2 linked regions of the Adhaeribacter arboris genome follow. Each later gene encodes a partner of the first gene's protein in a complex. Links are inferred from orthologs where the notes say so. Each region holds a gene or a part of one and is shown on either strand. Other genes may lie near its edges.

What was found.
Region 2: the proteins of mnmG (region 1) and mnmE are in contact, whole or in part, in a solved structure (PDB 9HIP), measured with the Escherichia coli proteins. The link is inferred for Adhaeribacter arboris from one-to-one orthologs.

Annotation. Positions count from the first base shown.
Region 1 is NZ_PYFT01000001.1:4,469,612-4,472,773, reverse strand. The notes cover bases 151-3,045. They hold mnmG (tRNA uridine-5-carboxymethylaminomethyl(34) synthesis enzyme MnmG), read right to left. Parts: upstream 2,584-3,045; coding sequence 718-2,583; downstream 151-717. Other genes in these bases: ybeY (rRNA maturation RNase YbeY), read right to left, coding at 2,644-3,045; AHMF7605_RS18235 (class I SAM-dependent methyltransferase), read right to left, coding at 151-717. Outside these bases: more of AHMF7605_RS18235, read right to left, coding at 1-150; more of ybeY, read right to left, coding at 3,046-3,078; AHMF7605_RS18220 (ATP-binding protein), read right to left, coding at 3,071-3,162. UniProt on the Escherichia coli protein: NAD-binding protein involved in the addition of a carboxymethylaminomethyl (cmnm) group at the wobble position (U34) of certain tRNAs, forming tRNA-cmnm(5)s(2)U34.
Region 2 is NZ_PYFT01000001.1:1,337,183-1,340,250, forward strand. The notes cover bases 174-2,974. They hold mnmE (tRNA uridine-5-carboxymethylaminomethyl(34) synthesis GTPase MnmE), read left to right. Parts: upstream 174-781; coding sequence 782-2,167; downstream 2,168-2,974. Other genes in these bases: AHMF7605_RS05655 (thioredoxin family protein), read left to right, coding at 198-761; AHMF7605_RS05665 (hypothetical protein), read left to right, coding at 2,352-2,573; AHMF7605_RS05670 (hypothetical protein), read right to left, coding at 2,780-2,974. Also shown: AHMF7605_RS05650 (Nramp family divalent metal transporter), read left to right, coding at 1-43; more of AHMF7605_RS05670, read right to left, coding at 2,975-3,068. UniProt on the Escherichia coli protein: Exhibits a very high intrinsic GTPase hydrolysis rate. Involved in the addition of a carboxymethylaminomethyl (cmnm) group at the wobble position (U34) of certain tRNAs, forming tRNA-cmnm(5)s(2)U34.

The DNA of each region.
Region 1 (3,162 bases):
TAATTCAATTTTGTGCTTTTTTAAAAAGCGCTTCATTGTAGCCTGATTAAAATGGTATAAATGTCTAGGTACATCGTAAGCTGCCCAATTTTCTTTATAAACCTGTGCGTCGTGAGAATCTGCATTAGGTACGGCTACTATAATATTGCCGCCTTTTTTTGTTAATTGAGTGAGTTTCTTAAATGTTTCGTTTAAGGCATGAATGTGCTCTAATACATGCCAGAGAGTTATTACTTGTAAACTTTCATTTTCTATTTGTTCTAGGGCACTTGCTTCACCAGCTATTTTTTGATTTAGTAATTCTTCAGCTTGGGTGCGAGCCAGATTATTAGGCTCGTAGCCTTGAACTAGCCAGCCATTTTTCTTACAAGCCTCTAAAAAATTACCGGTTCCGCAGCCATAATCTAGGATAGTATCTTTAGGAGAAAAACGGTTTATTAAATCTACTTTTTGTTTAATAGTATAGGTCCGGACAACTTTGTAGGCTTTATTCGTGAGTCCGGTAGCTTTATTCGTATGAGATATGTATTCTTCTGATTGATAGTAATTTCCAATGCTACTCTCGTCCGGTCGTGGATTAGTAAATTTAAAACCGCAGTTCTCGCATTGCACTATAACAAAACTTTCTTTTGAGACGGAATTATCTTTAACAATTAAAAAATTTTTAAATAATTCTTTGTTACAAATGGGACAGCGGTCTAGACGTTCGTAGTTCATTTATTTACCTAAATACACCATTAAAACGGAAATATCTGCCGGCGATACCCCGCTTATGCGAGAAGCCTGACCAATTGTTTCCGGATTTATTTTAAGCAGTTTTTCACGAGCCTCTTTTGATAAAGCGGGCATATTTTTGTAGTCAAGTCTTTCATTAATTACGTAATTTTCCAGTTCTTCCATTTTATTGGCCATTAAGTTTTCCTTATCGATGTAGCTAGCATATTTTACCGCAATGGAAGCTTGCTCTATGCTATCGGGTAAGTATTTGCTCAAATAAGTTTCTATTGCCGGCAATGCCGCTGCAATAGTAGCTATGTCAACATTAGGTCGTTTAATCAAGCTACCAGCTTTGGCTTTCTCTGTTATCGGAGCAGAATTCAGCTCCAGCAGGACAGCATTTATTTCGCTAGGCTCAATAGATTTATTATTTAGATAATCTATAATTTCTTTCGTTTCTTTGATTTTCCGGTTTACTTTATTTAATCGTTCCTCATCGGCTAAACCTAACTCGTAACCCTTTTTAGTTAAGCGAATATCGGCATTATCTTGGCGCAGCAAAATGCGATGTTCGGCGCGGGAAGTAAACATGCGGTAAGGCTCTTCCGTACCTTTGTTCACTAAATCATCTAGTAATACCCCAATGTAAGCTTCTGAGCGTTTAAGAATAAATGGTTCTTTCTCGTTAATTTTGTTATGCGCATTTATTCCCGCCATTAATCCCTGGCAGGCCGCTTCTTCGTAACCAGTTGTGCCATTTATTTGTCCCGCGAAATATAAGTTCTCAATCAGCTTTGTTTCTAAGGTTAAGTTTAGCTGAGTGGGCGGAAAGTAATCATATTCGATGGCATAACCTGGCCGAAACATTTTGGCGTTTTCGAAACCGGCAATGCTGCGCAATGCTTTAAATTGTACGTCCTCAGGTAAGGAGCTGGAAAATCCATTGACATAAATTTCTACCGTACTCCAACCTTCTGGTTCCACAAAAATTTGGTGACGATCTTTATCAGCAAAGCGATTAATTTTATCTTCGATGGATGGACAATAGCGCGGTCCTAAACCTTGGATGCGCCCTTGGAACATAGGTGATTTTTCGAAGCCTGTTTTTAAAATTTCGTGCGTTGTGGTACTGGTATACGTGATATAACAGCTCCGCTGATTTTGTAAAGCTTGTGTATTAGTGTAGGAAAATTTAGAAGGGTTTTCATCTCCTTTTTGTTCTTCCATTCGGGAGTAATCTAAGGACCTTCCGTCTACCCGTGGAGGAGTTCCGGTTTTCATTCGGCCTGCTGCAAAACCTAATTGAAGTAACTGTTCGGTAATTCCGGTAGCCGCTCTTTCGGCCGCCCGGCCGCCACCAAATTGTTTCTCCCCTATGTGGATGACTCCATTTAGAAATGTACCGTTAGTCAAGATAACAGCTTTCGATTTAAATTCTATGCCTAGTGCTGTCCGGATACCTGCCGCTCTACCTTTTTCTACTATAATGGTAGACGCCATTTCCTGCCAAAAATCAATATTAGCAGTTTGTTCCAGGTTTAAGCGCCACTCTTCGGCAAAACGCATGCGGTCGCTTTGCGCGCGTGGGCTCCACATGGCTGGTCCTTTTGATAGGTTGAGCATTCGGAATTGGATCATGGTTTTATCCGTTACAATACCACTTTGTCCGCCTAAAGCATCTATCTCGCGCACTATTTGGCCTTTAGCTACTCCCCCCATAGCTGGGTTGCAGGACATTTGGGCAATAGTGTTCATGTTCATGGTTACCAGTAATACTTTAGACCCCATGCGCGCAGCCGCCGCGGCGGCTTCACAACCCGCATGACCGGCTCCTACTACAATTACATCGTAATTTTCGGTGTACATTCTTAATTTACTTAAATGTGTTTCACGTGAAACACTCTTTTTACCTCTTAAAATTCCGCGTTAACTAAAATCACGTAAAGATAAGTACTTATCTTCTTTTTGGCGCATTATTGCTTTACTACTTTCCTCTTTATCATCGTACCCCATTAAATGCAAAACACCGTGTATGATTACACGGTGTAGTTCATCAGTAAACGAGATGTTAAGTTGAGAAGCGTTTTCTTTTACCCGATCAATACTTATAAAAATATCACTCTCTAGTGTTTCTTCCTCATCCGAATTGTCAAAGGTAATAATATCGGTTAAGGTATCATGATTTAAATAAGTTTGATTGATGTTGTATAAGTATTCGTCAGAACAAAATATATACGTTATGTTTTCGAGTCTAAATTGATGGTCAACAATAACTTGATCGATCCAACTTTTTACTTTATCCACATCCTTTAAAGTAAAATCAACTTCTTCGGATATAAACTCAATAAATATATCAGGCATTATTAATGTAAAATGTCAATTGAACATTGCGTCCATCATTAGTGAACTTAACCTCATCGCATAAATGCTTCATCAGAAATATTC
Region 2 (3,068 bases), 3.1 Mb from region 1 along the record:
CTCGGTCCGGCACTCCGTAAAAATTCCGGTTCTGGTGGTTTAAATGGTATACTTTAAATTTTGTAGAATTCAAGATTAAACCCCCGGAACAAATACGGACTTACGGCTTGTTGCGTTAAGAATAGGTACCATTCGTTTATTCCGCTGAATACCTGGGTAAACCTTGGATTGTACCTATTCTTAAAATAATATCAACTATGCCCTTCGCCCGAATTCTGTCTTTTTTATTGCTGATTAACCTGGTGTTTACTTTTTCTACACATGCCGGTAATATGAGCAACCCTAAACCCGGTAAAGTTAAAAAAGCTACTATCCAGTGGCTTACCTTTGAAGAAGCCGTAGCTAAAAGCAAAAAAGAACCCCGTAAAATTTTTATTGACGTATACACCGACTGGTGCGGTTGGTGTAGAAAAATGGAAAAAAGTACCTTCACCGACCCAACGATTGCCGATTACGTGAATAAAAATTTTTATGCCGTACGTTTAGATGCCGAAGGAGAAACTCCCATCACGGTAAATGGCAAAATTTATAAATATAATGAGGCCAACCGTTCCCATGAGCTAGCCTTTGCTCTGCTGCAAGGACAATTAAGCTTTCCCACTACGGTGTACCTCGACGAAAATTTAAAAATGATTTCGCCGGTACCAGGCTACCTCGATGTAAAAACGTTTCGGAATATTATTACCTACTTTGGGGAAAACCATTACAAGAAAGTAACTTTCGCTCAATTTACGTCCGGACAAAAGCCAACCGGTAAATAACCAACAATCTAATCTCTAAATTGTCAACCGCATCCTATTTTTCTAATAAAGATACCATTGTAGCCGTAGCTACTGCTGCCGGAAGGGGAGCCATTGCTGTCATTCGTTTATCCGGACCGCAAGCCATTATAATTGCTCAATCCGTTTTCCGGGGCAAAGACTTACGCCAACAAGCTACTCACACCATACATTTTGGCACCATCCGCGATGGGGCCCGGTTAGTAGATGAAGTTTTAATTTCCTTGTTTTTAGCGCCTCACTCCTACACCAAAGAAAACGTGGTCGAAATTTCCTGTCATGGTTCCGACTATATCGTGCAGGAAATAATTAAGCTTTTACTAAAAAATGGTGCTCGCCTGGCCCAGGCCGGTGAATTTACCAAACGGGCTTTTTTAAACGGGCAGTTTGATTTAGCCCAGGCGGAAGCAGTAGCTGACTTGATTGCCGCCGACTCGGCGAAATCGCACGAAGTAGCTTTAAAACAAATGCGCGGCGGTTTTTCCGCCGAAATTAAAGCCCTTAGGGGGCAACTTATTCATTTTGCCTCTTTAATTGAGCTGGAACTGGATTTTGGCGAAGAAGACGTAGCGTTTGCCGATCGTTCGGCGCTTGAAAACCTGATTCACGAATTACAAAGGCTTATCCGTAACTTATTGCAATCTTTTGCTTTAGGCAATGTTATCAAGAACGGCGTCCCTACGGTTATTGTGGGCAAACCCAATGCCGGTAAATCTACTTTGCTCAACGTATTACTGAACGAAGAAAAAGCCATTGTTTCCGAAATACCAGGTACCACCCGGGATTTTATTGAAGATGAAATATCCCTTGAAGGCATTACCTTCCGGTTTATTGATACCGCCGGCCTGCGCGAAACTCAGGATAAAGTAGAAGCTATTGGGGTAGAACGCTCGCGCCAGAAAATAGAAGAAGCGGCTCTTATTATTTATTTGTTTGATGTTAATGAGCTATCCCCCGCGGAACTGGGTTCAGAACTACAAGCCTTAAATACTTCCGGCAAGCCCGTTTTAGCCGTAGCCAACAAAGTGGATTTGGCGCGTAATCTTGAACCAGCCGCTTACGAAACGGTAGTACCTGTGTTATATATTGCCGCCGCCGACAAAGTAGGTATTGAAACCCTTAAGCAAAAGTTAATTTCTACGGTAAACCAAGGTAACTTAAATACCGGTTCCAGCACCATTGTTACCAATCTTCGGCACTACGCCAGCTTAGAACAAACCAACCAAGCCCTCGATGCTGTTTTACAAGGCTTAGCTCAAGGTATCAGCGGTGATTTCCTAGCCGCCGATATCCGGCGCGCCTTATACGCCCTAGGTGAAATTACCGGTGAAATTACTACGGATGATTTGCTGGAAAATATTTTTAGTAAGTTTTGCATTGGAAAGTAATTTTGACATACAGGATAAAAAACTCCTGGATAATAATACCTGAATGAATCGTATTTCCTAAGTTGTCCTTTAAAAATAAAACATTGCTTTTTAAACACTTACATTTAATTACTTTATTTAATTGAACCATAGGTCAAAAAAGGACGAAAAAGAAATTTATAGGGTTCACTTAAATTTAACTTACATGTATACAACCACCATCGCCATTAATAATCCGGAAGTTTATATTAAAAGTCCGCATTTACTTAGAGAAGATGTACTTACCAGGCTTTGTGCGGAAGCGGAAGCTATTAATGGTACGAAACCAGGTAAAGATGAAATTGACATAATAAGCGGTTTCCCGGAACTCCTAAATAATGAATTATTACCATTTAAAGTAGAATGGGAGATTATACCGAAAGTATAACCTAGAAGAAAGCCCCTCCTTAAAAAGGAGGGGCTTTTTCATAAATTAATTGTGCCTTTAGTAGGGTGTTAAATACTTTATAAAAAGCTAATTTCTCCTTCTACTTTGGGAGTTTCTTCCCTTCTGCTTTTTATATCTGTTTTCTCTTAAATTAAATATTATTTCAACACTTCCTTGATTGTCCGCTTAGAGTAAGTGGTTGAAATTTAATCTTCGTCCTGAAGCAGTAACTGAAGCTCTAAGTATTCAGGAGTCATATTCAGTTCACTGACCACGTAAAACCCAACATTTCTTAGTAATTCTAATTCCACTTTGCTAAATCCAAAAATCTTATTAAACCTGGCTAAATCGACCAACATTCCTTTGGTTGGCGTATAAGGAAGGTAAAAAACAACCCCATTTACTTTTTTAAGAATGGAAAAGTGTAGCCCTTTATTTTCAAAATCATACAGGTAATTATCTACTGGTCCTTGTAATAAGTAAAATGCTACTTTC